3 regions of the Methylophilus sp. Q8 genome follow, and region 2 is predicted to be linked to each of the others. Evidence: predicted binding sites of a transcription regulator. Region 2 holds the regulator's gene; each other region holds the start of a gene.
What was found. Region 2 encodes FliA, which starts transcription of late flagellar genes. Its sites were predicted from a motif close to CTAAAGTTNNCNNAAANNNTGCCGATANNA; they were not measured.
Positions count from the first base shown of each region.

Region 1: flgM (flagellar biosynthesis anti-sigma factor FlgM) is a predicted target of FliA. The motif match lies at 1,312-1,341, and genes of this name have one in related genera.
Region 3: GQ52_RS10920 (flagellin) is a predicted target of FliA. The motif match lies at 678-707, and genes of this name have one in related genera.

Region 1 covers NZ_JUHE01000001.1:2,330,298-2,332,499, reverse strand. Annotated here, with positions in the region: gene GQ52_RS11095 (ATP-binding cassette domain-containing protein) at 1-370, shown strand, start outside; gene GQ52_RS11090 (flagella synthesis protein FlgN) at 445-921, opposite strand; gene flgM (flagellar biosynthesis anti-sigma factor FlgM) at 927-1,244, opposite strand; gene flgA (flagellar basal body P-ring formation chaperone FlgA) at 1,414-2,142, opposite strand.
Region 2 covers NZ_JUHE01000001.1:2,550,183-2,552,384, forward strand. Annotated here, with positions in the region: gene GQ52_RS12030 (hypothetical protein) at 1-556, shown strand, start outside; gene GQ52_RS12035 (RNA polymerase sigma factor FliA) at 575-1,309, shown strand; gene GQ52_RS12040 (flagellar motor protein) at 1,309-2,061, shown strand; gene GQ52_RS12045 (flagellar motor protein MotB) at 2,061-2,202, shown strand, end outside.
Region 3 covers NZ_JUHE01000001.1:2,301,613-2,303,814, forward strand. Annotated here, with positions in the region: gene aepX (phosphoenolpyruvate mutase) at 1-326, opposite strand, end outside; gene GQ52_RS10920 (flagellin) at 818-1,615, shown strand; gene GQ52_RS10925 (flagellar protein FlaG) at 1,688-2,032, shown strand; gene fliD (flagellar filament capping protein FliD) at 2,066-2,202, shown strand, end outside.

The DNA of each region.
Region 1 (2,202 bases), 220 kb from region 2:
AACCGAATTCGGTGGTGGTTACGATGACTGGTTAAGATTTAGCCAGGATCGCAGCAGCAAACCAACTTCTACGCCAAAAGTATCTGCTGTCGCTTCAGCATCAAATACACCCGCGCCTATAGTCACCACCCAAACGGTCACTCCCCGAAAAACGTTGAGCTTCAAGGAACAGCGTGAGCTGGAAGCATTACCCGCAGAAATTGAACAACTGGAGCAAGAGCAAGCCGAGATCCAGGCGCAATTTGCGCAAGGTGATATTTATAAACAGGCGCCTGATCGAGTGAAGCTGCTACAGGACAGGCTAAGCGAAATTGAGCTACTGGTCATGCAGAAGCTCACGCGCTGGGAAACGCTAGAAAGTTTGATGTAAGGCCATTTGCTAGCGTTAAAAGCACAACAGCCGAAGAGATGCTCTTCGGCTGTTTTTTATCGTGTGAACAGTGTCTAGACTGAAAAGCCGCTACGACTGTTGTTTGCCCGGTGGGCTTGACCATTTTTGCCATAAAACTGTGGTGCAGAACTCTTACCGTTCAATGCATCCAGCTTTTCCTGATTGCGCAAAAAGTGCTTGTTAATCAGGATACCGTTCAAGCGATTTAATTCTTTTGCCTGTGTCAGCTCTTGCTGAAAAGTGACCCACGCACTATCTAACAATTGGCTGGATTGCTTTTGTAACCAGACCGACATGCCCTGCTCATTCGGCTCAAAGCCTGCTGCGGCCAGCGCGTCATAGCGTGAGTTGGCTGCGGCACCTAATGCTTGTAGCAGCTCAACCCGCCTGTCTACCATGCGTTCAATCACGTCCAGGTCAGCAGTGACCAGGGCCGACTGCTCAGACTGCAAATCACTCAATAACTCTGATACCAGCGCGGCGTCTTTCTCAAACGTCACTGGAGAAGATAAATGATTTGCAGTCGTCATAATTGTCAGCCTTTATTCGGTTGTATCAAGTCTTTAACAGTTTGCAACAAGCCATCAGCCACTTTGGCGGTATCCACCGAAAAATCGCCACGCGCAATGGCGGCTTTGATTTCTTCGACTTTATTGGTGTCAAACACCTCACCAGAGGCCAATCCAGCTTCTAATGACTGCAACTGCACGGAGGCAGAAGATAAAGTCACATTGTCTGAAGCGGCAGTAGATGTGCTTGCTGCTTTCTCGCTGCTTTTATTCGCAGTCCCTTTTTCCAATGTCGGCTTGTCTACGCCAACACCCATTTTTTTAATCGAATCTGAAATGTTCATGCCGTACCTCTTCTGATTTTGAATTGTTTCAGGGCTTATCAAAGTCAAAACCCTCATTCGTTAACAGTACTATCGGCATAGTTTAAGCGAACTTTAGTGCTTAATACACTTTTTATCGCATGTTTATAATTTTCAGACATTTTTCAATAAAAAAACGTTGTCCATCTGACTAAAAGCGCACGTCTACCTTACCGGAAGACTGCGCGACGCCTTTTACAATCTGGCCACTGCTGACTTTCACATCAACCACTTGGCCAACATTTGCGGTTTGCATGGCAGTGCCATCAGCCGAGATCACAAAGCCATCACCACGACTATTTAACTGTACAGTTTGCCCTTGCATAATCACCGGCACCGACTTGAGCAATTCAGGTCTTAACACCGTGCCCAATGGCAAATTCAATGCTGCCTGCTTACCAGCCAACATAGACAAGTCAGTAATAATGCCTGCTGGCAATTTGCTTAAATCACCAGACTGCATGACCACGTCTGTGGGTTGCACTGGTGAACCCTGGCCAACCGGCAAACCGGTGACGGCATATTCTCCCCATACCTGCACATCGGCCTGAACATAAAGAGTCCATGGCTTAGTCTCAGATTGCAGACAACGCACGCCAATATGGGTTTTACCCCACAAACGGGCGCCTTGTACGGTAAAGCCTTCCATCAATGCGCACTCTGCAATGCGGATACGGCTGTCCAGCGGTTGAATCTCGATATTGACTTTGCCCGGATAGCCTTGTGTCTGGCTTTGTACATACTGCATCACTGTTTGATACAGACGGCTGTGCATGTCATTACCTGCAGAGGCAGCGACCGCATGCTGATTCGCAATCACCGCACGGTCTGCCGCGTACGCAGACACGCTCATCAGCCATAACAGGCTAACAATAAGCATTATCACAATCTGGGGCTGGTGTTGTTTCATGTGCCCTATTCTACGCATCACGGGCAAGTT
Region 2 (2,202 bases):
TCTCAAACATCCGCAAGGCTATGACCTGACCTGTTTGGCTGAAAATGACCTGTTAACCTCGCCTTTATCTCAAGATTTAAAAGTGCAACTGGACGGTATAGTGAAGCAACTTTCGTACGATTACGATACCGTCATGATAGAAGCACAGCTGGATACACAAGACCACAGCTTGATGATGCCATTGATTGCCGAGCATGAACTGGTGATTCAAATGGACAGATCTGAAGCGGCCATTAAAGCCGCCTATACGACGATCAAGCATATCAGCCAGCAATATGGCCAGATTCCTTTGGGTGTGGTTGTCACAGGGGCCAATCATGATCAGGGTCAACAATACTTTATGCGTTTGAACCAGGTATGCAAACAGTTTCTGGGCGTCACCCTGGACTTTATCGGCGCGATGCCGCTAGAAGAGCCAGCGGGTGCCGTGCAGAAAAAAACAGGCAATGCCAAGACAGAGGTCGCCAAGGCTGGACAGACCGCATTGGCGTTTAAATCAGTGGCACATCGTCTCGAAAAACAACGGATCACCACGCCATCGCTGGCTGTTGCCTAAAGTAAAAAGAGGAAAAACATGTATACCGCTAAAGGCAAGACTCAAAATACAGATCAAATGCTGAAACAGCATAGCGGCTTGGTCAAAAAAATGGCTTATCAGTTAAAAGCCAAGCTGCCCTCCTGTGTCGAGCTCGATGACTTGGTGCAAGCTGGCATGATCGGCCTGATGGATGCGATTCAGCGTTACGAAGATAATCACGGCGCACAATTTGAAACCTATGCGTCACAGCGCGTGCGCGGTGCCATGCTGGATGAGTTGCGCGGTGCTGACTGGCTGCCACGCGGCATTCGCAAAAATATGCGCGATATCGAAGTCGCCGTACAGCAACTGGAACAAAAGTTTGGCCGTCCGCCGACCGAGTCTGAGATTGCCAAGCATATGAACTTCACGCTGGATGACTACTATGATGTCTTGAGCGATTGCCAGGGCCACCAGCTGATTTACTACGAAGATTTTCAGGACGACGATGGCGGCGAGCACTTTCTTGACCGTTATGTCGATGACGATACCAGTGACCCAGTCAAATCATTGCTGGAGAGTGATTTCCGCGAAGCATTGATCGACTCGATCGACCACTTGCCCGAGCGCGAAAAAATGCTCATGGGCTTGTATTACGAGCAAGAGCTCAACCTGAAAGAGATCGGCGCCATTATGAGCGTTTCAGAATCACGCGTCTGCCAGTTGCATAGCCAGGCAGTGGCGCGCTTGCGTGCGTCTATGCGCGATAAATCCTGGACCGGAGTGGCCTAATGGATTGGGGCAGTATCGCCGGGCTGGTCATCGCCCTCGCCGGACTGGTAGTTGGTCAAGTCATCGACGGCGGCCACCTTAACTCGCTGATGCAGCCCGCAGCGTTTGTCGTCGTCATTCTCGGCACGACTGGCGCGGTGTTGCTGCAAACCGAATTCAAGCAATTCCTCAAAGGCATGCGCATGCTACGCCTGGTGTTTGTGCACCCACAGGACGATAGAAAAAAACTCGCCATTAAAATCAATCAATGGAGCTTGCAGGCGCGCAAGGAAAGCGTGTTGTCGCTGGAAAGTTATATCAAGCGCGAGCAAGATCCTTTCGTACGCAAAGGCTTGCAATTGCTGGTTGACGGTACGCCCGCTGACCGTATTCGCGAAGTGTGTGCCATTGATATGTATTACTATGAATTACAGGAACGCGAAGCCGTCAAAATCTGGTCGGCTGCTGGCGGTTATGCGCCAACAGTCGGCATTCTGGGCGCTGTACTGGGCCTGATTCACGTCATGGAAAACCTGTCTGACCCGGCCAAGATTGGTAGTGGCATTGCGGTTGCCTTTGTGGCCACCATTTATGGTGTGGCCCTGGCTAACCTGGTATTTTTGCCGATTTCAAATAAATTAAAAGGCCATGTCCAGCACGAAATGTCCAGGCGTGAGATGTTGCTCAATGCCTGGGTATCGATTGCCCGCGGTGATAACCCTAAACTGGTCACTGAGCGCCTTGAGTCCTACCTGCACCTGCGGGAGTCTTGATGTACAGACGCCAGAAGCTGGACGAGGATGATGAAAGCCACGAACGCTGGCTGATTTCTTACGCCGATTTTATCACCCTGCTATTTGCCTTTTTTGTGGTGATGTACGCGACCTCGACCATCAACCTGAATAAATACCGCG
Region 3 (2,202 bases), 250 kb from region 2:
AATGCGGCACGTGCACGGTCACGGTAGGGCACCAGCGGGCCTTCCAGCCAGTCGTCGCCATGCACCATGATGTCTGGTTTGTATTTGAGCAGGTTGGGCGCATAGTCCCATTCTTCTTGCGGCACCACATTGACCACGCCGCGAATATTCTCGACGATCTGTTTGCGTTGCTCATACGTCAGATAGGGCAGGCGTTTATGGTCTGCAACCGCTGCGTCTGATAACAGGCCGATGGTGACGTCGCCGTACTTTCTGGCCTGCTCAATAATATTGATATGGCCATGGTGCAGAATGTCTACGGTCATACCTACATAAACGGATGCCATGCAAAACTCCTTCGTAGTCTTTTGGATACCTTATATAAGGTATGCGAATTGGATAGCCTGATTATCGTTGGCAATGCCTAAGAATGATTTGCAGATAAACGCGGAAAACCGGCCTTATATCTTGTGTGATACAGCGGTCATGGAAGGGGTGGAAAACAGCTGTGCTTTAAAAGCAGAATTAAGACAGATTCTCTATTTAGCTCGGTTAATGGTCACGGCACATCTTTTTATAAAATAGATTGGTATAAACAATTTTGTGCAGTTCTTGATAGAAGGCTAAAGATTTTGGTGGAGGGGTCGTAAATAGTTTCAAGTGCATGATTGATCGAAAAAAGAAATTTGCAAGAAGTATTAAAGAAATTTCGTAAGCGGTCGATAACACAACTAACAACGCTAGATAGCAAACATTAAGTGGTAAATAGCGATCAACGTTGAAAGTAACATGACGATTTGACACTTAACTGGGTATACGACTCTAAAGGAGATTTAACATGGCTTCAGTAATTAACACCAACTTGGCATCCTTGAATGCACAACGTAACTTAAACGCTTCACAAAGCAGCCTGAATACTTCTATTCAACGCTTGTCTTCTGGTCTGCGTATTAACAGCGCTAAAGATGATGCGGCTGGTATGGCGATTGCAACACGTATGGACTCACAAGTTCGCGGTATGGATGTTGCAACACGTAACGCTAACGATGCGATCTCTTTCTTGCAAACTGCAGAAGGTGGTTTGAGCAGCGCAACTGACTCATTACAACGTATGCGTGAACTGGCTGTACAGGCAGCCAACGGTTCTTACAGCTCTGGTGACCGTGCAAACCTGGATACAGAATTTTCTCAACTGAAGTCAGAATTGACTCGCTTGAGTACAGCGACCAAGTTTAACGGCCAGGCAGCATTCGGTGCAGGTTACAACTTCCAGATTGGTGCAGACAGTGGCGATACCATTAGTGTGTCTTCTGTTTCAGCGGCTTCTCTGTCTGGTTCCCTGTCTTCAGCAGATGCTGCATCAGATGCGATTACTGCGATTGACGCACAATTGACTGCTGTAAACACTAGCCGTGCGACATTGGGTGCTTACCAAAACCGTTTTGCTTCAGTAGTAAGCAACCTGGGCGTAGCGTCTGAGAACATGTCTGCTGCCAAGTCACGTATCACTGATGCTGACTTCGCTTCAGAAACAGCCAAGATGACACGTGCACAGATTCTGCAACAAGCTGGTACTGCGATGCTGGCTCAAGCGAACCAGTTGCCTAACCAAGTGATGACATTGCTGAGAGGTTAATACATCACACGGTAACGCTAAATCCACAGGCCTAGACCCTGTGGATTTGGCCTAGGTAAAAGGAGCAACATCATGAGTGACTCATCTATAAATGGTGTAGGTGGCAGTTTGCAGGGTGTACAGGCAGCCAGTAGCTTGAAACTGGTGAAATATGCTGAATCAGCTGCGGATAAAGTGACGGCCGATGTGAATGACAAAGCTGCGATTAGCGGTGCAGTCAAAAAGTTAAATGAGTATGTAGCACCAGCGTTACAAACGATAGAGTTTTCTATCGATGATGACAGCGACCGCATCATTGTGAAAGTGGTGGATACCGAAACACAAAAGGTATTACGCCAAATTCCCAATGAAGAGGTGTTGGCCATCAGTAAAACGCTGGATAAATTACGCGGGCTGGTGGTACGACAGACAGCCTGATATTGCGTTTTAATTCGGTTGGGAGATTAAGAAATGGCATCGATTGTATCCTCTACTGGCGCATCTGGCCTGCCTATTGACTCATTAGTCACGGCGCAGATGCAGGCGGAACAGCAACCCATTACCGATATTAAAACCAAAATATCGTCTTACAATACCAAGCTCTCCGC